DNA from 4 places in the Stutzerimonas tianxiuensis genome. Region 3 is predicted to be linked to each of the others. Evidence: predicted binding sites of a transcription regulator. Region 3 holds the regulator's gene; each other region holds the start of a gene.
What was found. The regulator sigma-54, encoded in region 3, starts transcription at its own class of promoters, with help from an activator protein. The targets are predictions, from matches to a motif close to ANTGGCATNNANNTTGCTNT.
Positions count from the first base shown of each region.

Region 1: ACSSNI_RS15265 (circularly permuted type 2 ATP-grasp protein) is a predicted target of sigma-54. The motif match lies at 3,574-3,593, and genes of this name have one in related genera.
Region 2: glnA (glutamate--ammonia ligase) is a predicted target of sigma-54. The motif match lies at 1,943-1,962, and genes of this name have one in related genera.
Region 4: flgB (flagellar basal body rod protein FlgB) is a predicted target of sigma-54. The motif match lies at 3,754-3,773, and genes of this name have one in related genera.

Region 1 covers NZ_JBPVWS010000011.1:139,957-145,886, reverse strand. The annotation lists gene amt (ammonium transporter) at 1-3,277, shown strand, start outside; gene ACSSNI_RS15265 (circularly permuted type 2 ATP-grasp protein) at 3,627-5,039, shown strand; gene ACSSNI_RS15260 (alpha-E domain-containing protein) at 5,039-5,930, shown strand, end outside.
Region 2 covers NZ_JBPVWS010000022.1:30,019-35,948, forward strand. The annotation lists gene ACSSNI_RS20815 (DUF4124 domain-containing protein) at 1-250, opposite strand, end outside; gene glnA (glutamate--ammonia ligase) at 436-1,842, opposite strand; gene thiI (tRNA uracil 4-sulfurtransferase ThiI) at 2,190-3,644, shown strand; gene typA (translational GTPase TypA) at 3,811-5,631, shown strand; gene ACSSNI_RS20835 (lysozyme inhibitor LprI family protein) at 5,913-5,930, opposite strand, start outside.
Region 3 covers NZ_JBPVWS010000005.1:15,917-21,846, reverse strand. The annotation lists gene pmbA (metalloprotease PmbA) at 1-208, shown strand, start outside; gene ACSSNI_RS08210 (HPr family phosphocarrier protein) at 301-573, opposite strand; gene rapZ (RNase adapter RapZ) at 582-1,439, opposite strand; gene ptsN (PTS IIA-like nitrogen regulatory protein PtsN) at 1,571-2,035, opposite strand; gene hpf (ribosome hibernation-promoting factor, HPF/YfiA family) at 2,042-2,350, opposite strand; gene ACSSNI_RS08190 (RNA polymerase factor sigma-54) at 2,429-3,946, opposite strand; gene lptB (LPS export ABC transporter ATP-binding protein) at 4,092-4,817, opposite strand; gene lptA (lipopolysaccharide transport periplasmic protein LptA) at 4,817-5,362, opposite strand; gene lptC (LPS export ABC transporter periplasmic protein LptC) at 5,349-5,921, opposite strand; gene ACSSNI_RS08170 (KdsC family phosphatase) at 5,930-5,930, opposite strand, start outside.
Region 4 covers NZ_JBPVWS010000002.1:182,166-188,095, forward strand. The annotation lists gene ACSSNI_RS03580 (flagella synthesis protein FlgN) at 1-424, opposite strand, end outside; gene flgM (flagellar biosynthesis anti-sigma factor FlgM) at 469-798, opposite strand; gene flgA (flagellar basal body P-ring formation chaperone FlgA) at 904-1,656, opposite strand; gene ACSSNI_RS03595 (chemotaxis protein CheV) at 1,819-2,751, shown strand; gene cheR (protein-glutamate O-methyltransferase CheR) at 2,789-3,613, shown strand; gene flgB (flagellar basal body rod protein FlgB) at 3,815-4,219, shown strand; gene flgC (flagellar basal body rod protein FlgC) at 4,234-4,677, shown strand; gene flgD (flagellar hook assembly protein FlgD) at 4,696-5,376, shown strand; gene flgE (flagellar hook protein FlgE) at 5,408-5,930, shown strand, end outside.

The sequences.
Region 1 (5,930 bases), on a different contig from region 3:
GAACGCTATCAATGTTGCAACCAAGAACATGGCCGACCTGTGCATCGCCTTGCTGTTGTATTGGTTGTTCGGCTTTGCGCTGATGTTCGGCACCAGCCAGGACGGCCTGATGGGCTCGGGTCTGTTCATGCTCGACTTCGCCATCGACGACAGCTGGCCGATGGCGTTTTTCCTGTTCCAGGCCATGTTCTGCACAACCGCCGCCACCATCGTCTCCGGCGCAGCGGCCGAGCGCATGCGTTTCAATGCCTATCTGATCGTCGCTGCCCTGTCGGCTGGTTTGATCTACCCGTTGTTCGGCCATTGGGCCTGGGGTGGTGCCCTGCGTGAGGGGCAGGGTTGGCTGGCGCAGCAAGGCTTTGTCGACTTTGCCGGTTCCACCGTGGTGCACGGCGTCGGCGGCTGGATCGCGCTGGCAACGGTCATGGTTATCGGCCCTCGCGCGGGACGCTTCGATACGAAGTGGCTGCGGCAGAACATGCCGGGGTCGAACCTGCCCTTGGCGATGCTGGGCGGCTTGCTGCTGCTGTTCGGATGGTTTGGTTTCAACGGTGGCAGCACCCTGAGCTTTGACGGGCGTGTGCCGGGGATCGTCGTGAATACCGTAGTGGCAGGCATGGCCGGCATGGCCTTGTCGATGTTGCTGTCGCAGTGGCGCCACGGCTACATCGCGCCCGTCGCGTTGCTCAACGGCATGCTCGCAGGGCTGGTGGCCATCACCGCAAGCGCACATGCGGTCGGCATAGCCGATTCCCTGCTGATCGGCGCGGGCGGGGGCCTGGCCATGTGGCTGTCGGACCGACTATTGGTGCGCTGCGGTATCGATGACGCCGTCGGCGCAGTGCCGGTGCACCTGGCGGCCGGCTTGTGGGGCACCGTTGCGGTGGCGCTGTTCGCTGACCCGCTACTGCTCGGCACTGGCCTGGGTCGCCTCGATCAGCTGATGGTTCAGCTGCAGGGCGTATTGGTGTGTGCGGTCTGGGCCTTTGGCGTGACCTATCTGCTGTTGCGAGTGATCAATCGTTATTACCCGATGCGGGTGGACCCCGATGACGAGCGGGTGGGGCTGAACGTCAGCGAGCATGGCGCACGCACCGAACTGATCGAGCTGCTGGACGCCATGGCCGAGCATCAGCGGCAAGGGCAGTTCCAGCGCGAAGTGGAAGTGGAACCCTTCACCGAGGTAGGCCAGATCGCGGAGCAATACAACAAGGTAATTCGCGCTCTGGAAGATGCCGTGGCGAAGACGCAGACCATCGTGCGGGATATTCGCGACGGCATCGTCACCTATGGCCGAGACGGCATCCTGACCAGCTGCAACCCGGGTGCCGAGCGGCTGTTCGGCTTGCCGGCCGAGCAGATCATCGGGCAGCCCTTTCAACGTTTTGTCTTAGGCAGCAACGCGTCGCTGTTGCCTGAGGCCGGCGGCGAGATGAAAGCTGAAATGATGCTGCACGGCAAAGACGGTGAGTTGTTCGCCGCAGAGCTGACCGCCAGCCAGGGTGGTCGCCCGGACGACGCGTTTGTCTGCATGGTGCGAGACATCACCGAACGCCGGCAGGTCGAAGAGCAGCTGTTTGCAGAGAAGATGCTCGCCCAGGTCACCCTGGCATCCATTGGCGATGGCGTGATCACCACCGACAGGGTCGGGCGTGTGCGCTATCTCAACCCCAGTGCGGAGCGCCTCATCGGTTGGAGCCAGGCTGCCGCACAGGGGCTGGTGCTTGATGAGGTGTATCAGCTTTTCGACGAAGCTACCGGTGCGCGACTGCCCAACGCCGCCAGCCTCGGTCTGCGGCGCAGAAGCGACCGTCAGGATCGTACCGAACGGCCGCCGGGCTTTCTGCAACGGCCAGATGGCACACGACTGGCGGTGCAGGATGCGGTGGCGCCCATCCGCGACGCCGAAGGAGCAATCATAGGTGCGGTGCTGACCTTTCGTGATGTCACGGTTACTCACCAGTTGGCCCGCAAGCTGACCTTCCAGGCCAACCACGACAACCTCACCGGGCTGATGAATCGCTCTGCGTTCGAACGTCGAATCGAATCGCTGCTACGTGAGTGCAGCGGTGGCGACCATGTTCTCTGCTATATGGATCTGGATCAGTTCAAGGTGGTCAACGACACCTGTGGCCACGCAGCCGGTGACGAGCTGCTGCGCCAACTGGGCCAGTTACTGAAAGGCCGCGTGCGTGGCAGTGATCTGCTGGCGCGGCTGGGCGGCGATGAATTCGGCATCCTGTTCAACAATTGTTCGTTGCAGCAGGCGGTGCGGATAGCCGAAGACATACGCCACGCGGTAGACGAGTTTCGCTTCAGCTGGGACGGCAAGAGCTTTGCGGTTGGCGCCAGCATCGGCCTGGTAGCCATTGATGAACACGTCAAAACCCTGGGGCCTTTGCTGGGCGCCGCTGACAGCGCCTGCTATGCGGCCAAGGACGGCGGTCGCAACCGCGTGCATGTGTATCAGGCGGACGATCAACAATTGATGGAACGCCGCGGCGAGATGCAATGGACGCAGCGGCTCAGGCAAGCGCTGGATGGCGACCTGTTGCGGCTGTTCGTCCAGCCCATCGTGCGTGCCGCAGGCGACGACGGTTCGCAGCGTTATGAAGTGCTGGTACGCATGCAGGGCGAGGATGGCAGCATCATTCCGCCAGGAGCGTTCATGCCGGCGGCCGAGCGCTACGACCTGGCGCCAGCGGTGGACCGCTGGGTCGTGGGTAATTTTCTGGCATGGATTGGCGATCTGCGACGTCGCCCCGGTGCGTCGCTCGGGCATTATTCGATCAACCTGTCGGCAACCTCGCTGGGGGAGGAGAGCTTTCTCGAATTCGTCCTATCAGCCATCGAGCGTCACCGGATTCCCCCCAATTGCTTGTGTTTCGAAATCACCGAAACCGCAGCAATCGCCAACCTTAGCCGCGCGATGACTTTCATGAAGAGGCTCAAGGCGGTCGGCTGCAGCTTCGCGCTGGATGACTTCGGCTCCGGTTTGTCGTCCTTTGGCTATCTGAAGACCTTGCCAGTGGACTATCTGAAGATCGATGGCAGTTTCGTGCGGGACATTGACCAGGACCCGATTGCACGAGCCATGGTGGCCTCGATCAACAACATCGGCCACGAAATGGGGCTGAGCACGGTGGCGGAGTTCGTCGAGTCGGCGGCCATTCTCGAGTGCCTGCAGGAGATCGGCGTCGACTACGTGCAGGGCTATCACCTGGGCCGGCCGGGACCGCTGTCCGAACTGTCCGGTGTGCGGATGATGCCGCGCTGAAGGGCAGCGTCGGCTGACGTGGCGACGCACATCGCTGTTTGAGCGCTGCTCGCTTCCGATTGTTTTCGTAGTGATCGGTCGGAAGTCGGGCTGTTGCCGCATGGCTGTCTGATCGCGTCGGCGTCTTTGCAGGCATTCGTAATGCCGAAGCATTTCGCAGAGCCAACGCCTTCAAAATCGTGAGCCATGTCTCAAAACGGAGCGTCGCGTTCCCAGCCCCGATCAGAATGCTCAGTAACGGTGCGGACTGCGCTGATCCACAGCCCAATGTCATCGTAATCAGTGGGGCTATACCGCGTGGCGCGTAGTTTGCACTGCTGTTGGGCAGGTTTCTGTTCGAGGGCTCCGCATGGACCGCGTTTTTTACGATGAGATGTACGATGCGCAGGGCAAATGCCGCTCGCACTACCAAGCGTTCTCGACCTGGCTTTCCGATACGCCACCCGAGCTGCTCGCGCAAAGGAGGCGCGAGGCCGACCTCCTGTTTCACCGTGCCGGGATAACCTTCACCCTTTATGGAGATGACCAAGGCACCGAGCGTCTTCTGCCGTTCGACACCATTCCTCGCTCGATCCCCATGAGCGAGTGGCGAGTCGTGGAGCGGGGCTGCATTCAGCGGGTGCAGGCGCTCAACATGTTTCTTGCCGATCTTTACCGAGACCAGCGCATCATCAAGGCGGGACTGGTTCCAGCAGAGCAGGTCCTGGCCAACGAAGGTTATCAGCCGGCCATGCAGGGCCTGGATTTGCACCGCAACCTCTATGCACACATCGCAGGCGTCGACCTCGTTCGCGACGGTGACGGGACCTACTACGTACTGGAAGACAATCTGCGCACGCCTAGCGGCGTCAGCTACATGCTGGAAGATCGCAAGATGATGATGCGGCTGTTTCCTGAGCTGTTTTCAGCCCAGCGCATCGCTCCGATCAACCATTATCCCAACCTGCTGTTGGAGACACTGAAGAACGCCAGTCCTCTGGATAATCCGTGTGTAGTGGTGATGACGCCGGGCCGCTACAACAGTGCGTATTTCGAGCATGCCTTTCTTGCCCGCGAGATGGGTGTGGAGCTGGTCGAAGGTGCGGACATGTTTGTTCGTGATGAATGTCTGTACATGCGCACCACCTCCGGAGCTCGTAAAGTCGATGTCATTTACCGTCGCCTCGACGATGCGTACATGGATCCGCTGGCCTTCAATCCCGACTCCTCACTGGGCGTTCCGGGTCTGCTGTCGGCCTATCGGGCGGGCAATCTGGTCCTGGCCAATGCCATCGGCACTGGCGTTGCCGATGACAAGTCGGTGTATCCATTCGTGCCCGACATGATTCGCTTCTATCTGGATGAGGAGCCGGTTCTGGCCAACGTGCCGACCTGGCAATGTCGAAAGCCGGCCGATCTCTCTCATGTACTGGCCAACCTGAAGGATCTTGTCGTCAAGGAAACACAGGGATCTGGCGGCTATGGCATGCTGGTCGGACCGGCCGCGAGCGCGGCCGAGATCGAGATGTTTCGTGCCCGCATCAAGGTCAATCCCAGCGCCTATATCGCTCAGCCGACCCTCTGCCTGTCGACGTGCCCAACGTTCGTGGAAAACGGCATCGCGCCTCGGCACATCGACCTGCGTCCGTTCGTCTTGAGCGGCCGCGAGACACGGTTGGTCCCTGGCGGCCTGACACGCGTGGCGCTACGAGAGGGATCGCTGGTCGTCAATTCGTCTCAGGGTGGCGGCACCAAGGACACCTGGATTGTGGAGGACTGCTGATGCTCAGTCGAACGGCTGCCGATCTGTACTGGATGTCTCGTTATTTGGAGCGTGCCGAGAACATGGCGCGCATGCTGGAGGTCAGCTACTCGCTTTCATTGATGCCGCAAGATGGCCGCGGCGATGGCCTCGACGAACTGGCCATGCCGCTGTTGATCACCGGTACGCTGGATCACTACCGGGAGCAGCAGGGTGAACTGAACGTCGACCGGATGCTGCATTTCTTTGCGCTCGACGAGAGTAATCCTGCCAGCCTCTTCAATTGCCTGCGCTTGGCGCGTAGCAACGCTCACGCTGTGCGCGGGCGCATCACGTCAGACATGTGGGAGAACATCAATGCGGCCTGGCTGGAAATGCCTGGCATCGCGGAGCAAGGGCTCGGGCGATACGGTATCAACCGCTTTTGTGAATGGGTAAAGGAGCGCTCGCATCTGTTCAGAGGCGCTACCGTGGGCACCATCATGCGCAGCGACGCCTACCGGTTCATCCGTCTCGGTACGTTCATCGAGCGGGCCGATAACACGCTGCGCTTGCTGGACGCCCGGCACGAGTTGCTTGGCGAAGAAAGCGAGAACCTCGACGACAGATCCGCTCGCGCTTACTACCAGTGGAGCGCCTTGTTGCGTGCGTTGTCATCATTTGAGGCGTTCGCCGAAATCTATCGCGGCTCGCCACGCACGGCAAAGGTTTCCGAGTTGCTGCTGCTGAGGGCTGATGTGCCGCGTTCGCTGCGGTCCTGTCTGGTCGAACTGCAACTGATTCTGGCGAGTCTGCCGGGAGATAACGGTCGGCCCGCCCAACGCCTGGCTTCCGAGCTTGAAGCCGGCTTGCGTTACACCTCTATCGATGAAGTGCTGGATACCGGTCTGCATGACTGGATCACGGCCTATA
Region 2 (5,930 bases), on a different contig from region 3:
CGCCAATCGCGAGGCTTCGATAGGGCTGCTGTTGACCCTCGCTGCTTTGCTCGTTGGCTAGCGGCGGCGGGGCGTCGGGCGTTTTGATGTTCACGGTGTTGGCGGGTGGGAGATCGACAGCGTTAGCCTCGACGCCCTCCGGAGGTTGATTGGTAAAGACGGTGTTGCCCTTGTCGTCAGTGTATTTGTAGATCTGCGCCATGGCGGGAGCCATGAGGACGAGTAGCAGGCTGAACAATGCAATGCGCATGGGAAGCTCCGCGGTAGGGATGACTGGAAGCCTTGCACCGCGCAGGCGGCGAGGCAAGTGCGACCTTTGGGATTTGAGATCGACGCCACTTCGGTCGCTTGTCGCAACGTCGGTGTCACTGGCTAGTGACATCGCAGAAACGAAAAAGCCTCCCGAAGGAGGCCTTTTCTGTCACGCGGACTGGCTTAGACGCTGTAGTACAGGTCGTATTCCAGCGGGTGAACGAAGGTACGGACCTTGATTTCTTCCTCGCTCTTCAGCTCGAGGTAGGCGTCGATGAAGTCATCGGAGAACACGCCGCCCTTGGTCAGGAACGCACGGCCCTTGTCGAGTTCTTCCAGGGCTTCCTTCAGGCTGCCGCAAACCTGCGGGATCAGCTTGCCTTCTTCCGGCGGCAGATCGTAGAGGTTCTTGTCAGCGGCATCGCCAGGGTGAATCTTGTTCTGGATGCCGTCCAGGCCAGCCATCAGCAGTGCGGCGAAGCACAGGTAAGGGTTGGCAGCCGGATCCGGGAAGCGCGCTTCGATACGGCGGGCTTTCGGGCTGGAAACGTACGGGATACGGATCGAGGCGGAACGGTTACGAGCCGAGTAGGCCAGCATGACCGGCGCTTCGAAGCCCGGAACCAGACGCTTGTACGAGTTGGTCGACGGGTTGGTGAAGCCGTTCAGAGCCTTGCCATGCTTGATGATGCCGCCGATGAAGTACAGAGCGGTCTCGGACAGGCCGGCATAGCCTTCACCTGCGAAGGTGTTTTTGCCGTCTTTGGAGATCGACATGTGCACGTGCATGCCCGATCCGTTGTCGCCATACAGCGGCTTCGGCATGAAGGTAGCGGTCTTGCCGTAGACATCAGCCACGTTGTGCACGCAGTACTTCAGGGTCTGAACTTCATCAGCCTTGTTGACCAGCGTGTTGAACTTGACGCCGATTTCGTTCTGACCAGCGGTCGCCACTTCGTGGTGATGCACTTCGACGACCAGGCCCATCTCTTCCATCGCGTTGCACATGGCAGTACGGATTTCGTGGTCGTGGTCGCACGGCGGAACGGGGAAGTAACCGCCCTTGACGGCTGGCCGATGGCCCTTGTTGCCGCCTTCGACGTCCTGGTCGGTCATCCAGGAACCCTGTTCAGAGTAGATCTTGAACATGGAGCCGGAGATGTCGGACTTGAATTTGACCTGGTCGAAGATGAAGAACTCAGGCTCCGGGCCAACGAATACTGTGTCGCCGATACCGGTGGACTTGAGGAACTCCTCGGCGCGCTTGGCGATGGAGCGCGGGTCGCGGTCGTAGCCCTGCATAGTGCTCGGCTCGACGATGTCGCAGACCAGAATCAGGGTCGGCTCTTCGGTGAACGGATCCAGAACGGCAGTTTCATCGACCGGCATCAGGATCATGTCGGAGGCTTCGATGCCCTTCCAGCCATGGATGGACGAGCCGTCGAACATCTTGCCGTGCTCGAAGAAGTCTTCGTCGTGGGCGTCGCGCGCCGGAACGGTCACGTGATGCTGCTTGCCCTTGGTGTCGGTGAAGCGCAGATCAATCCACTTCACATCGTAATCTTTGATCAGTTGAAGCGACTTCGACATGGTGCTCTCCAAGTGGTGGAAGCGTTGACAGATAAGCTTCCGGAATCTAGGGGGTGAAGCCGAGCGGGCGATACTCCGTCAAGGCGACCTGCCTCACAAGGGAGCAAATTGCATGCCAGTGCTCCGAGATGGTTCCGGTTGGGCTTGCAGCGGCCGTTTGGCGTGCTTGCTGCCATTTGTCGGCGCTGCGCTCCGGTGTTTATGCGCTAAAGTGGTGCGGATACTTGCGCCAGTGGTCCATTTGGGTGCAAAGCTAGGCTGTCCGATAAAACTGACTAAAGCTTGATCAAATTCCGATATACTCCGCCCCCCTCTTTTCACGCCATGCTGGCGCTGCGCTGTTTTCCATGAAGCTGATCGTCAAGGTTTTCCCCGAAATCACCATCAAGAGCCCGCCGGTACGTAAGGGCTTCATTCGTCAATTGGCGAAGAACATCCGTACCGTGCTGCGCGACCTCGATCCCGAATTGCGGGTGGAAGGGGTGTGGGACAACGTTGAGGTTGAAACCGCGCTCAGCGACGCGAAAACTTTGCAGCAGATGATTGAGCGCCTGCGTTGCACGCCGGGCATCGCGCATTGCCTGGAGGTACATGAGTACCCGCTGGGCGATCTGGACGACATCCTCGCCAAGTGCAAGGCGCACTATGCTGACCGTCTCCCGGGCAAGATCTTCGCCGTGCGCTGCAAGCGAGCTGGAAAGCACCCATTCAGCTCGATGGATGTGGAGCGATATGTTGGCAGCGAGCTTCGCCAACAGTGCGACGCTGCGGGCATCTCGCTCAAAACACCGGAAGTCGAAGTGCGGATGGAAATCCGCGACCAGCGCCTGTTTGTCGTGCATGCGCAGCATGACGGCATTGGCGGCTACCCGCTGGGCGCGTTGGAGCAGACCCTAGTGCTGATGTCCGGCGGTTTCGATTCCACCGTAGCGGCCTATCAGATGATGCGCCGCGGGCTGATGACTCATTTCTGCTTCTTCAATCTGGGTGGCCGCGCCCATGAGCTGGGTGTGATGGAAGTTGCCCACTATTTATGGAAGAAGTACGGCAGTTCGCACCGGGTACTGTTTATCAGTGTGCCCTTCGAGGAAGTCGTCGGTGAGATCCTTGAGAAAGTCGACGATAGCCAAATGGGCGTCGTGCTCAAGCGCATGATGCTGCGGGTGTCGACCCAGATTGCTGAGCGGCTGCACATCGACGCCCTGGTCACTGGCGAGGCCATTTCCCAGGTTTCCAGCCAGACTCTGCCGAACTTGTCGGTGATCGATTCAGCTACCGACATGCTGGTGCTGCGGCCCCTGATCGCCAGCCACAAGCAGGACATCATCGACACCGCCTTCGAGATAGGCACCGCCGAGTTCGCCAAGAACATGCCCGAGTATTGTGGCGTGATTTCGAAGCATCCGACGACCAAGGCCAAGCGCTACCGCATCGAACATGAAGAAAAACAGTTCGACATGGCGGTGCTCGAGCGAGCCATGGCGAACACGCGTCAGGTGGCCATTGATCGAGTGATCGACGAGCTGGGCCAGGATTTGCAAGTTGAAGAAGTCATCGAGGCGAGCGCCGGGCAGGTAGTGCTAGACATCCGCCACCCTGACCTCGCCGAGGACGAACCTCTGCAACTGCAGGGCATCGAAGTGCATACGCTGCCGTTCTATGCGCTGAACAACCGCTTCAAGGAGCTGGATGAGAACCGCCAGTACCTGCTGTATTGCGATAAAGGTGTCATGAGCCGCCTGCATGCTCATCATTTGTTGAGCGAGGGGCATGTCAATGTGCGCGTTTATCGTCCGAGCTAAACAGCCCGGCCTGCTGGGCGGCAGTATCCGCCACCGCCCTCCCGACCCGCTTCGCGGCTGAATTGCTGCGACACGTCGTAACGAACCTTCATCTTCATCCAATTTTTCGCGTTGGGCCGCTCGATGCATTTGCCGAGCAGCCCGACCCAACTACGAGACCACTACTGTGATCGATAATCTACGCAACATCGCCATCATTGCTCACGTTGACCATGGCAAAACTACCCTGGTCGACAAGCTCCTGCGCCAGTCCGGCACCCTGGAGCGCGGTGAGCTCAACGACGAGCGCGTGATGGACTCCAACGACCAGGAAAAGGAACGCGGCATCACCATCCTGGCCAAGAACACCGCTATCAAGTGGAACGACTACCGCATCAACATCGTCGACACCCCCGGCCACGCCGACTTCGGCGGTGAAGTCGAGCGCGTGATGTCGATGGTCGACTCCGTACTGCTGCTGGTCGATGCTCAAGACGGCCCGATGCCGCAAACCCGCTTCGTGACCAAGAAGGCCTTCGAAGCCGGCCTGCGCCCGATCGTCGTGATCAACAAGGTCGACCGTCCGGGCGCGCGTCCTGACTGGGTTCTGGACCAGATCTTCGACCTGTTCGACAACCTCGGCGCCACCGAAGAGCAGCTGGACTTCCAGGTCGTCTACGCGTCGGCCCTGAACGGCATCGCTGGTCTGGACCACACCGACATGGCCGAAGACATGACCCCGCTCTACCAGGCGATTGTTGACCACGTACCCGCTCCGAAGGTCGACATCGACGGCCCGTTCCAGATGCAGATTTCAGCTCTGGACTACAACAGCTTCCTCGGCATTATCGGCGTAGGCCGTATCGCCCGTGGTCGCGTCAAGCCCAACACTCCCGTCACTGCCATCGACATGCATGGCAAGAAGCGTAACGGCCGTATCCTCAAGCTCATGGGTCACCACGGTCTGCACCGTGTTGACGTCGAAGAAGCTACTGCCGGCGACATCGTCTGCATCAGCGGTATGGACGAACTGTTCATCTCCGACACCCTGTGCGACCAGAACAACGTCGAAGCGATGAAGCCGCTGACCGTTGACGAGCCGACCGTTTCCATGACCTTCCAGGTCAACGATTCACCGTTCTGCGGCAAGGAAGGCAAGTTCGTCACCAGCCGTAACATCAAGGACCGTCTGGACAAAGAGCTGCTGTACAACGTGGCGCTGCGCGTTGAAGAAGGCGACTCGGCTGACAAGTTCAAGGTTTCTGGCCGTGGTGAGCTGCACCTGTCGGTACTGATCGAGAACATGCGCCGCGAAGGCTTCGAGATGGGCGTAGGCCGTCCTGAAGTGATCATTCGTGAAGTCGATGGCGCCAAGCACGAGCCGTTCGAGAACGTCACCATTGACATCCCTGAAGAAGCGCAGGGCAAGGTCATGGAAGAGATGGGCCTGCGTAAGGGCGATCTGAGCAACATGGTGCCGGATGGCAAAGGCCGTGTTCGACTGGAATACAACATCCCGGCTCGTGGTCTGATCGGTTTCCGTAACCAGTTCCTGACCATCACCAACGGCGCCGGCATCCTGACCTCGATCTTCGACCGTTACGACGTGATGAAGTCTGGCCACATGTCCGGCCGCCAGAACGGCGTACTGGTATCGATCGATACCGGCAAGGCGCTGACCTACTCCCTGGAAACCTTGCAGGCGCGCGGCAAGCTGTTCGTCGAGCACGGCCAGGAAATCTACAACGGTCAGATCGTCGGCCTGAACAGCCGTGACAACGATATGGGTGTTAATCCAACCAAGGGCAAGAAGCTCGACAACATGCGCGCTTCGGGCAAGGACGAAACCATCGCCCTGGTTCCGCCAGTCCGCTTCACCCTCGAGCAGGCACTGGAATTCATCCAGGACGACGAGCTGTGCGAAGTGACCCCGAAGTCGATTCGTCTTCGCAAGAAGATCCTCGACGAAGGCGAGCGTAATCGCGCTGCGAAGAAAGCCAAGGCTTGATCTAAGCCTAGCTGACTAAAAAGCCCCCGCCGGCGAGAGCCGACGGGGGCTTTTTCGTTGCCGCAACTCAGGCGCGCAGCCTGTTAGCCTTTCATCGGTTGATGCGGCGCTGGCGGTGCCGACCAGCTTCAGCTAATCGATCACCCCGGCGCCGCCCACGCGAGCCATATGGTTACTGGCGGCCGCTCCGCCCATAGCTATATACGCTATTAGCAAAAGCGCCAGAATAATAAAGGTGTTTCTCAGTTGTTAGCAGCAAATAGTAATGACAGGGAATCATTTTAAAAGGTGTGAATTGT
Region 3 (5,930 bases):
TCTGGTGACCGGGGACTATTCGCGTGGTGCTGGCGGCTTCTGGGTTGAGAACGGCGAAATCCAGTTTCCTGTGCAGGAAGTCACCATTGCGGGCAACCTGCGAGACATGTTCCGCCAGATCGTTGCGGTGGGTTGTGATGTTGAACGGCGCAGTAGCATTCACACCGGGTCGGTATTGATCGAGCGAATGAAGGTGGCGGGGCAGTAGCAATTAGCTGCAAGCGGCATGCAGAGCAACAAGGTAATAACTAGGAGATGCCGGCAGGTATCTGGCCCGAAATAGCGGCCGCGCTAGCAGCGTTATTCACCTTCCTCGAAATAGTCTTCGATCAAGGCGATCATCGCTGCAAGCGCCTCGTGCTCCTGGTCGCCCTGGGTGTGCAGGTGCAGCGTGGTGCCTTTGCTGGCGGCAAGCATCATGACTGCCATGATGCTTTTGCCGTCCACCCTGCTTGCAGGGCTGCGACCGACCCGAATGTCACAGGGAAACTGATTGGCAACTCCGACGAACTTCGCTGCCGCTCGGGCATGCAGGCCAAGCTTGTTGATGATGGTAACTTCGCACGAAGGCATGTGGGTTCCTAAGCCAGGTCGCGATGCCGGACCTGGACGTTCTTCAGAGGTTCGCGCAGCGCTTGGCCCAGCCGCTCGGCCAGATACACCGAACGGTGGTGCCCACCGGTACAGCCAATGGCGACAGTGACATAGGCGCGGTTGCTGGCAGCGAAGCGCGGAAGCCATTTGCTCAGGTAGGCAAGGATGTCCTGAAACATTTCCTCTACGTCCGCCTGCCCGGAGAGATAGTCGATCACGGGCTGGTCCAGTCCGGAAAAATCGCGCAGATCGGCTTTCCAGTAAGGGTTAGGCAAACAGCGCACATCAAACACCAAATCGGCATCGACAGGCATGCCTCGCTTGAAACCGAAGGACTCGAAGAGAAAAGCGGTACCCGGTTCAGGCTTGTTCAGCAGGCGCAGCTTTAGCGTGTCTCGTAGCTGATAGAGATTCAGGTGTGTGGTGTCGATCTTCAGGTCGGCATGATCGATGATGGGCGCTAGAAGCAATTCTTCGTCACGGATAGCTTCGGCTAGGGAGCGGTTCTGATTGGTCAGCGGATGCCGCCGACGCGTCTCTGAAAAGCGTTTCAGCAGCGTCTCGTCCGCCGCATCTAGATAAAGCACATCGCATTGGATGTAGCGGGCACGGACGTCCTCGAGCAGCTCGGGGAAACGTTTCAGCTGACTCGGCAGGTTGCGCGCGTCGATCGACACTGCGACTTGGGGCTGCAGCAACTCTGTGTGCAACAGGGCCCTTTCCGCCAGCTCTGGAAGAAGGCCAGCGGGCAGGTTGTCGATGCAGTAGAAACCATTGTCCTCAAGTACGTTCAGGGCAGTGCTCTTGCCGGATCCAGAGCGCCCACTGACGATGATCAGGCGCATCGAGCAGCGCCGAAGGGCCGGGCTCGGCCACGAGTGATTTGCTGCGCGTAGCCGCAGCAGGTGGTGTGCAGGCAGATAGGGGGCACGTCTCTTTCCTCACTCAGCGTTGGGCGATGGTGGGTTGCTGCGCCCTAGTGACCGTTCTGGATGTCGACCACGGCCTGGTACAGCTCATGACCCGTCGTGGCGCGGCGTAGCCGGTCACGAACTTCCTCGCGGTCCAGCATGCTTGCAATCTGACGGAGTAGCTCGAGATGTTCGTCGGTGGCTGCCTCCGGCACCAACAATACAAACAAGAGGTCGACAGGCGCGCCGTCGATGGCGTCGAAGTCCACCGGTGTATCGAGCTTCAGCACTGCACTGAGCGGTGATGTGCAGCCAGGCATACGGCAGTGCGGTATCGCGATGCCGTTGCCGAAGCCGGTGGAGCCAAGTTTTTCCCGGGCGATGAAGCTTTCGAAAATCGCTTGGCTGTCGATATCGGGCAGGTCCGCGCCGAGAACCTTGGCAATCTGTTCCAGGACACGCTTTTTGCTGCCGCCCGGAACGCTAACCAGGGCGCGTCCGGGGGTCAGTATGTTTTCAATACGGATCATGATGGGTCAGCGAGCCAGGGCGCCCTGATGGTGGTCGAGCTGCTTTTCTTTATGTTTGATCAATTGCCGATCGAGTTTGTCGGCAAGCAAGTCGATGGCTGCGTACATATCCTCATGCTCGGCATTGGCAACGACCTCTCGCCCCGCTACGTGCAGCGTGGCCTCGGCCTTTTGCCTGAGCTTTTCGACTTGAAGGATGACTTGTACGGCAATGATGCGGTCGAAATGGCGTTCTATCCGCTCGAATTTCTCCTCGACGTAGTCACGCAGGGCTTCAGTGATTTCAAGGTGAAGGCCAGTGATGTTGACTTGCATACTGCATCTCCTATTGCCACGTGCGAATTGACGGGCTGAACACCCGTCGCCGGAACAAATCCACCAGGTCGCCTGGTGTTACATCAACCGCTTGCGCTCGCTTGAGGGTGCGATCCCGAGTGACTCGCGGTACTTGGCTACGGTGCGGCGCGCAACTTGAATCCCTTGTGCTTCCAGTAGACCAGCGATCTTGCTGTCGCTCAATGGCTTTTTCTGGTTTTCCGCGGCTACCAGTTTCTTGATGATTGCGCGAATGGCGGTGGATGAGCACTCGCCGCCTTCAGCAGTGCTCACATGGCTCGAGAAGAAGTATTTGAGTTCGTAGATGCCGCGGGGCGTGTGCATGAACTTCTGCGTGGTGACCCGTGAGATCGTCGACTCATGCATGCCCACCGCTTCGGCGATATCGTGCAACACCAGTGGTTTCATGGCTTCGTCGCCATGTTCGAAAAAGCCACGCTGGTGTTCGACGATTTGGGTGGCCACTTTCATCAGCGTTTCGTTGCGGCTGAGCAGGCTTTTGATGAACCAGCGGGCTTCTTGAAGCTGGTTGCGCATGAAGGTGTTGTCGGCGCTCGAGTCGGCACGTTTGACGAACCCGGCATACTGAGCGTTCACCCGCAGGCGCGGCATCGCCTCCTGATTCAGTTCGACCAACCAGCGGCCATTGTGCTTGCGCACGATTACGTCAGGCACGACATACTCAGGCTCTCCGGCTTCGATCTGCGAGCCCGGGCGCGGATTGAGGCTCTGGATCAAGTCGATGATCTGGCGCAGCTCGTCTTCTTTGAGCTTCATGCGACGCATCAGCAGGCTGTAGTCACGCACGCCAAGAATATCCAGGTGATCGCTGACCAAGCGCACCGCTTCGCTTAGCCACTCGGTACGCTCGGGGAGCTGGCGAAGCTGCAGCAGCAGGCATTCGCGCAAGTCGCGCGCGCCGATGCCGGCGGGCTCGAACTGCTGGATGCGGCGTAGCACCACTTCGACCTCATCGAGTTCGATTCCAAGTTCCGGGTCAAACGACTCGAGGACTTCCTCGAGCGTTTCGTCGAGATAACCCTGGGGGTTGATGCAGTCGATCAGGGTGGCTGCTATGAGACGGTCGGTGTCGCTCATCGGTGCGAGGTTGAGCTGCCAGAGCAAGTGGCTTTGCAGGCTTTCCCCTGATGATGTGCGGGTAGTGAAATCCCATTCATCATCGTCGTTGCTCGGCAGGCTGCTGGCGCTGGTCTGGTAGATGTCTTCCCAGGCGGTGTCGACTGGAAGCTCGTTGGGGATACGGTCGGCCCAATCGCCGTCCTCGAGGTTCTCCACCGTGTTGATGGGCTCCTCGTAATGATTGTCGGGCTCGCTGTGCTCGGGCGAGTCGGTCGTCGGGCTTTCGCTTTTCTTTTCGATCGACTCGGCCATCGGGTCGGAGTTATCGAAATCTTCTCCGTCTTCTTCGCGCTCGAGCATGGGGTTGGAATCCAGCGCCTCCTGAATCTCCTGCTGAAGATCGAGTGTGGATAGCTGGAGCAATCGTATGGCTTGTTGCAGCTGCGGTGTCATCGTCAGCTGCTGGCCCATCTTCAGGACTAGCGATGGTTTCATGGCAGAGGACTTCGAACCTTGTTTGCCGGCGCAACCGCGCCTGTTCCGATTTCGCTGGCGCCGCGCGCCGATGTAAGCAAATTATATGCCTGGCAACGAAGCCTTTGCCTAGCCCTGTAGGTGCGTAGAGCAGAAAAAACCGCTATCAAAGTCGGAATTCGTGTCCCAGATAGACTTCCTTCACCAGTTGGTTGGCGAGGATGGTCTCTGCATCGCCCTCGGCGATCAACTGGCCGTCATTCACGATATAGGCGGTTTCACAGATATCCAGAGTTTCGCGGACGTTGTGATCGGTGATTAGGACGCCGATGCCCTTGGCCTTGAGATGATGGATGATCTGCTTGATGTCGCCGACCGAAATAGGGTCAACGCCGGCAAAGGGTTCATCGAGCAGGATGAACTTGGGCGCCGTGGCCAGCGCGCGGGCAATTTCAACGCGGCGCCGTTCGCCACCCGATAGGCTCATGCCGAGACTGTCGCGGATGTGATGGATGTGAAATTCCTGCAGCAGACCTTCCAGCGCCTGTTGGCGGCCGTTGCGGTCAAGGTCCTTGCGCGTCTCCAGGATGGCCATGATGTTGTCGGAGACCGAAAGCTTGCGAAAGATCGATGCTTCCTGCGGTAGGTAACCAATGCCCGCGCGTGCACGGCCATGCATGGGGAGGTGCGTCACATCCTGGTCGTCGATCAGTACACGGCCCTGATCGGCTTTGACCAATCCCACGATCATGTAGAAGCAAGTGGTTTTGCCGGCGCCGTTAGGCCCCAGCAGTCCGACGATCTGTCCGCTTTCGATGGACAGGCTGACATCACGTACGACCTGACGGCTCTTGTAGCTCTTCGCCAAATGCTGGGCCTTGAGAATCGCCATTACTCGGGCTGCTCCGTTGCCGGCTCTTTCTTGCGAGGCTGGATGACCATGTCCACGCGTGGGCGGGGTGTGGTGACATCAGTATTGGTGGCGCGACCAGCATTGACGATCTGTCGCTGGGTGTCATAGACGATCTTCTCGCCTTCGAAGGTATTGCCTTCCTGAACGACCTTGGCCTGGTCGATCAGGACGATGCGTTCGTTCGCGGCAAAATACTGAATCGTCAGGCCGTAAGCCTTGACGATCTCCTTGTCTGCAGCTGGCTTCTGTTCGTAGTAGGCAGGTTTGCCGATGGAGGTGAACACCTCGACATCGCCATTCTGGTTCTGAGTGATGGTCACAGTGTCGCCTGTGATCTTCATTGTTCCCTGGGTGATGACCACGTCGCCGCGGTACACGGCTACGCCTTGCCGGTCGTCCAGCTCAGCGGTATCGGCCTGAACACGGATAGGCTGGTTGCGATCCTCGGGAAGTGCGTGGGCGTTCGCGCCAAGTAGAAAAATGCCTAAACCGATCAGGAGGGGGAGGGTCTTAACGCAGCTCATGCTGGCCTCTTACGTTGGATAGCAGGAGCATCCTGCCTTCGTCTAGATACGCTTTCATGCCCGTAGCGGTCGTCACACCGTTTGCGGCGACGATTCTAACGGGTTGCCGGGTCTCGGCATAATCCTTCTCGGGAAGGACGGTCATCCGGCTGGTAGTGATGATGGTCGGGCGCCCCTTGGCATCGTTGCGTTCGACCTTGACGTTATCGATCAATTCGACTTCCTTGCCTTGCGGGCCGACCTCGCCGCGTTCACTGGTGACCTGCCACGGCAGCCCGGAACCGCGAAATGAGCGCAGGTTCGGGCGGGTCAGTAAACTGACATCGCTGGCCTTGATATGCTCCACCTTTTCCGCAGTCAGCTCATAGTTACGCTTGCCGTCCGGCTGGTATTGGACTGTGCGTGAATTGGTGACGTAGAAGTCAATGGGCGACGCTATGCCCTCGGTTATCGGCGCCTCCTGCATAAAGCTCTCAGGGCGAACGTTCCAGTAGCCGATCGCGACCAGAAGCAGTGCGATCAGCAGCAGAATGGCGGGGAAGCGGAGCCTGCTTAGCATGGTTGCCTC
Region 4 (5,930 bases), on a different contig from region 3:
CGCGCCGATCGTATAGATCCGGGGTCGTGGTGGTGCCCTGCAATACCTGCAACATTGTGCCAACGGCGCTCTGGTTGGCGCGGATAAGTTTGCCGTTGCGTTCATTGGCTTTGCGGCAGTCTTCGAGAATGCCCTCCAGCTGTTCCGCCTGGATAAGGATCTCATTGCCTATAGCCGAGCCTGCGGCAACCTTCGCTAGGCCATTCCGGTCGGCGCTTAGCTGCGCCTTAGCCAATGCCTGGCTGCGTAGCGTGCCGTGTTGGCCCAGAAGTGCTAACAGTGCTTGCTTTTGCGTGAGCAGCTGCTCCAATCCCGCGAGATTTCGCTCAGCGAGTGCCAGGTATTCTGCATCGGTGAGCTCGAGTAGTGTTCGGGCGGTGCCGATATCGTCAGTCAGCTGCTGGAGCAATTCGGAATCTAGCATAGTGGCCTCTGTTGCACTCACGCCTGCTCGCATTGATGCCCAGCTCAGCGCTGGCTTTCGAATGACAGCAGCTTCGAAGCTACTCGCTGGCTGTCGACTTGATAGCTGCCATCGGCGATTGCTTGTTTGATCTGGGCGACACGCTCCTGATCAACAGCGGGCTGCTGACTCAGCTTTTCGGTTGTCTGCTGAAGACGCTGGGCTTCGGGGCTCAGCTGAACGCTTTCTCCCGATACGGAGCTGTTACCGGTGGTCTTCACTTCTTCAGCAGGAGCCTGCTGCGCGGTTGGTCGCTCTGTGTTTTGGACGCTATTGCTCCGCGTATTGCTTGAAGAATTGACGGCGCTGTTAGGCCGGTTGAAATCGATAACCATGATCGAAACCTCGAATAAGTCAGGACGCTTGCCTGCTTTTCGGCAAATCCTCATGAAACTTTAGTCTTTTTTCATGCTAAGACCTGACGCCGCAGCGCCTCGTCCTCACATCGCCACTTCAACCTGCCCGGGGCCAGTGACGCGAGCTTTGATAGTTCGTCCGGATCGTTGGTTTTTGACTCGGATCTGACTGCCAAGTGCGCCGTTGGTAAGGGCCTCACCTGGCATTCTTACATTTATCGTAGAGTTTTTCGCGCTGATTACCACCTGATCACCCTTTCGGACTATTTCAGCCGCGGATAAGTAAGTTGGTGGTAATACCTGATCGGGTAGGGCGCTGCGGGTGATTTTATTGCCCAGCACTTGATCGAACGATGTCAGGTAGCCCTGGGTCAACAAGCCGACGTCGCGCTCGGCAAGGGAGACGTCAGCGAGCTCGACGACGCTTTCACGGGCCAAGGGCCGTCTGGCTACGATCACTTCGCGGAACAAATGTACCTGAGCGGGGACGAAAACGGACCAGGGTGATGTGCCTTCGCAGCTAACCCGCACGGTAGTGCGACCAACGGGTTGTGCCGGGCTTTCGAGTCTGGTCGTCAATGCTTGATCGCAAGCCGCCAGGCGCAGGCGCGGGTCGAGCCTGTTCAGTTCAATCTCATGGCGCGCCTTGATTTGGCTACTCTGTAAATAGTCAGTGACTTCACGCTCAAGAAAAGCGCGGGTCGCGTCGATAAGCTGTTCAGGGCGCGTGAAGCTCGCTGAAACAGCCAGCTGGTTCAGCAGGCATAGAGTTGCCAACAGGCCCAGTTGGCAAAGCGCCTTGCATGGATGCCGGAAAAAAGTCGTCTGTCTGTTCATGGCTTGCTCGAAGCAAGGGGCGTGCCGTTTGCCGGTAATTTGGGAATGGCCGAGGCAGGCAAGGCGGGTCAGCAACTCCGTTGTCAAAGCAGTGCACTGCGCGCCAGATTGTCTGAGCTACAGATGTCTGCCTACCCATCTCACACACAAGAGGAAACTGGCATGGCCGGTGTATTGGATTCGGTTAACCAGCGTACCCAGCTAGTGGGGCAGAACCGTTTGGAGCTGTTGTTGTTCAGACTGGACGACAAGCAGCTCTATGGCATCAACGTATTCAAGGTCAAAGAGGTGCTGCAGTGCCCGCGGCTTACGGTCATGCCTCGGTCGAGCCCTGTTGTAAGAGGGGTAGCGAACATTCGGGGAAGTACGCTTTCCATCCTTGATCTATCCGCTGCCACTGGCAAACCCGTATTACAGGACTTGCCAAACAGCTTTGCCATCATCGTTGAGTACAACACGAAGGTGCTCGGTTTCCTTGTCCGCTCGGTGGAGCGGATAGTCAACATGAATTGGGAAGATATCCTTCCCCCGCCTAAAGGCGTGGGGCACGACCATTATTTGACTGCAGTGACCCATGTGGATCAGCAGATGGTCGAGATTATCGACGTTGAAAAAGTGCTAGCCGAAGTGGCGCCAGTGTCTGAGGTGCTCTCGGTCAGCATTGCAGATGAGGCGACCAGTAATAAGGCGTCCACCAGTCGAGTGTTGATTGTCGACGACTCGTCTGTCGCGAGAAAGCAGATCATGCGTTGTCTACAGAATCTGGGGATCGAAGTCGTTGCGCACAACGACGGAAGGCAGGCGCTGACCTATTTGCGAAAGCTGGTGGCGGAAGGCAAGAAGCCGTCTGACGAGTTCGTGATGATGATTTCCGATATCGAAATGCCAGAAATGGATGGCTATACACTGACGACCGAAGTGCGTCAGGATCCCGCGATGCGCGACATGCACATTCTCCTGCATACTTCGCTTTCCGGGGTGTTCAATCAGAGCATGGTCAAGCGGGTCGGTGCGGACGATTTCCTTGCCAAGTTTCAGGCGGATGATCTGGCCAATCGGGTCATAGAGCGGATCCGGACAACGGATAAGAAATGAGGCCTCGTCCTCTCAATTCGACTGGTGGGCAGTATTAGTGTCTGTTGATCCCGATTTCGATCAGTTTCGCGTCTTTCTCGAGAAGACCTGCGGCATCCTACTGGGTAGCAACAAGCAGTACCTGGTGTCGAGCCGGTTAAACAAGCTGATGGAGCAGCAGGGCCTCAAGAGCCTCGGTGACTTGGTCAGGAAGATCCAGGCTCAGCCGCGCAGCGGCCTGCGCGAGCAGGTCGTGGATGCGATGACGACCAACGAAACACTCTGGTTTCGGGATACCTATCCGTTCGAGGTGCTGCGGAGCCGGGTTCTGCCTGAGCTTTTGAAAGGCTCCCCAGGTCAGCGCTTGCGTATCTGGTCTGCCGCTTGTTCGTCGGGGCAGGAGCCTTACTCGCTTTCGATGACCATCGATGAGTACGAACGCAGCAGCCCTAGCCAGCCGAAAACGGCCATACAGATAGTGGCCACTGAATTGTCCGGGGCCATGCTTGCGGCATCCAAAGCGGCCGAATACGACAGTCTCGCCATTGCTCGCGGGTTGTCCAGCGAGCGTCTGCAGCGTTATTTCGATGTGAAAAGCCCGGGCCGCTGGGTAGTCAAGCCGGCAGTCCGCAGTCGCGTCGAATTTCGTGTGCAAAACCTGCTCGACAGCTATGCGGTGCTCGGCAAGTTCGACGTGGTGTTCTGCCGCAACGTCCTTATCTATTTCTCCGCCGATGTTAAGAAAGACATCCTCAAGCGGATTCACGCAACGCTGAAGCCAGGCGGATACCTGTTTCTGGGAGCATCCGAAGCGCTGAACGGCCTTCCCGAGCTGTATCAAATGGTCCAGTGCAGCCCAGGCATCATCTATAAGGCCAAGTAGCCTTAATCTTTGCCGGACAGGCGGCAGGAATCTGTCGCTTCGGGCTGACTAAGCGGCAAAAGCATGGTCACGCTTTGCCGCTTTTGACGCGCAACCCAAGCCTTTCTAGAAAAAATCCTTATAGATCAGCTTGTTGCATAAATGGCATGGGCTTTGCTGGTGGTTTGCTAAGCAGACTTGTATCCGGCAGAGGGCCAGATCATGAGCATCAGTTTCGAAAAGGCACTTGGCATCCACGAGAAGGCGCTCGGCTTTCGCGCTCAGCGCGCCGAAGTGCTGGCCAACAACATTGCCAACGCTGACACCCCCAATTACAAGGCGCGTGATCTGGATTTCAGCTCGGTTCTTGCTGCGCAGAACAGCAAGAATCAGGGCGGATTCGGCGTGGCCGTGACCAGCAGCAAACATATCGCTGCCGAAGGGATGGAAATTGCCGATCCTGGCTTGCGCTTCCGCACCCCTGCGCATGCGTCGCTCGATCAGAACACAGTAGATGCTCAGGTTGAACAGGCGGCTTACGCCGAGAATGCCATCGACTTCCAGGCAAGCTTTACCTTGCTCAACAGTAAGTTTCGGGGGCTGATGAGCGCCCTGCGCGGCGAATAAAAGGAGCGAAAATCATGTCCCTCAGCAGCGTCTTTAACATCGCCGGCAGCGGCATGAGTGCCCAAAGCACTCGCCTGAATACCATTTCCAGCAACATCGCTAACGCCGAAACAGTCTCATCCAGCGTTGACCAAACCTACCGTGCACGTCACCCGGTGTTCGCGACCATGCTGCAACAGGCTAACGGTTCACCGAACGAGTCGTTGTTCGCCGAACAGGATCAGGCGGGCGCAGGCGTACAGGTGCTTGGTGTCGTGGAAGACCAGAGCGAGCTGCAAGCTCGCTATGAGCCCAACCATCCTGCGGCGAACACCGAGGGCTACGTGTACTACCCAAACGTCAATGTGGTGGAAGAAATGGCCGACATGATTTCTGCCAGTCGTTCGTTCCAGACCAATGCCGAATTGATGAATACAGCCAAAACCATGCTGCAGAAAGTTCTGACCCTGGGCCAGTAACCCTAACGAGAGATTGCCATGAGCACGACAGGCGGCGTCGGCGGTACCGGCTCGGTACTGGACCAATACCAGATCAAAGATCGCGAAGTTAAAAGCAACGACCTTGGCAAGAATGAGTTTCTGGAGCTGCTGGTGACCCAGCTGAACAACCAGAACCCGCTGGAGCCACAGGAAAACGGCGAGTTCATTGCCCAGCTCGCGCAGTTCAGCACCGTTGAGGGTGTCGAAAAACTGAACTCAAGCATGGAAACCATGCTGTCCGGCTATCAGTCATCCCAAGCGCTGCAAGCCTCTTCGCTGGTCGGCCGCAAAGTCATCGTGCCGACCGACAAAGCAGTCGTAGATACCAGCGAAACCTTCAAGGCCAGCATCGTTCTCCCCACAACCAGCAGCAACGTAGCGGTCAACGTTTACGACAGCGCGGGCACGGTGGTCAATCGAATCAACATGGGTCAGCAGCAAGCTGGAAACGTCTCATTCATGTGGGATGGCAAGGACTCGGGCGGCAAAACCATGCCGCCCGGCACCTATCGATTCGAAGCACAAGCGACCTACCAGGGCGAGACCAAGGGCCTTTATACCTTGCTCCCTGCCAACGTAGACAGCGTCACGCTTGGGCAAAACGGTGGTGAGCTTCAGCTCAATCTAGCCGGTGTCGGCAGCATTGGGCTGTCTCAAGTCCAGGTTATCGGTCAGTAACTGCCGGCACGTCCGGTAACAGGAGCAATTCATGTCGTTCAATATCGGCCTTAGCGGCATGCGTGCCGCCAGCAAAGACCTCAATGTCACGGGTAACAACATCGCCAACGCTGGGACTGCGGGCTTCAAACAGTCTCGTGCAGAGTTTGCGGACGTCTACGCATCGTCGGTCCTTGGTACTGGCAAAAACCCTCAAGGCAGTGGGGTGCTTCTTGCGAACGTGTCGCAGCAGTTCAACCAGGGCAACATCAACTACACCCAGAACGCGCTGGACCTCGCCATCAACGGCAATGGCTTTTTTCAGGTCAGCAACAACGGTGCGCTGAGCTACACCCGCGCCGGCTATTTCGGCACGGACAAAGAAGGCAATCTGGTCGACAATTTCGGCTATAACCTCCAGGGCTATTCGGTTGACGACAGCGGTAATATCCAGACGGGGCAAGTTAGCAATTTGAAGATTCAGACGGCCAGTCAGGAACCCAAGGCCACTACTAAAGTAGTCCAGGGATTCAACCTGAACTCGACCAACGTCCAGCCGGTGAACACCCCGTTCA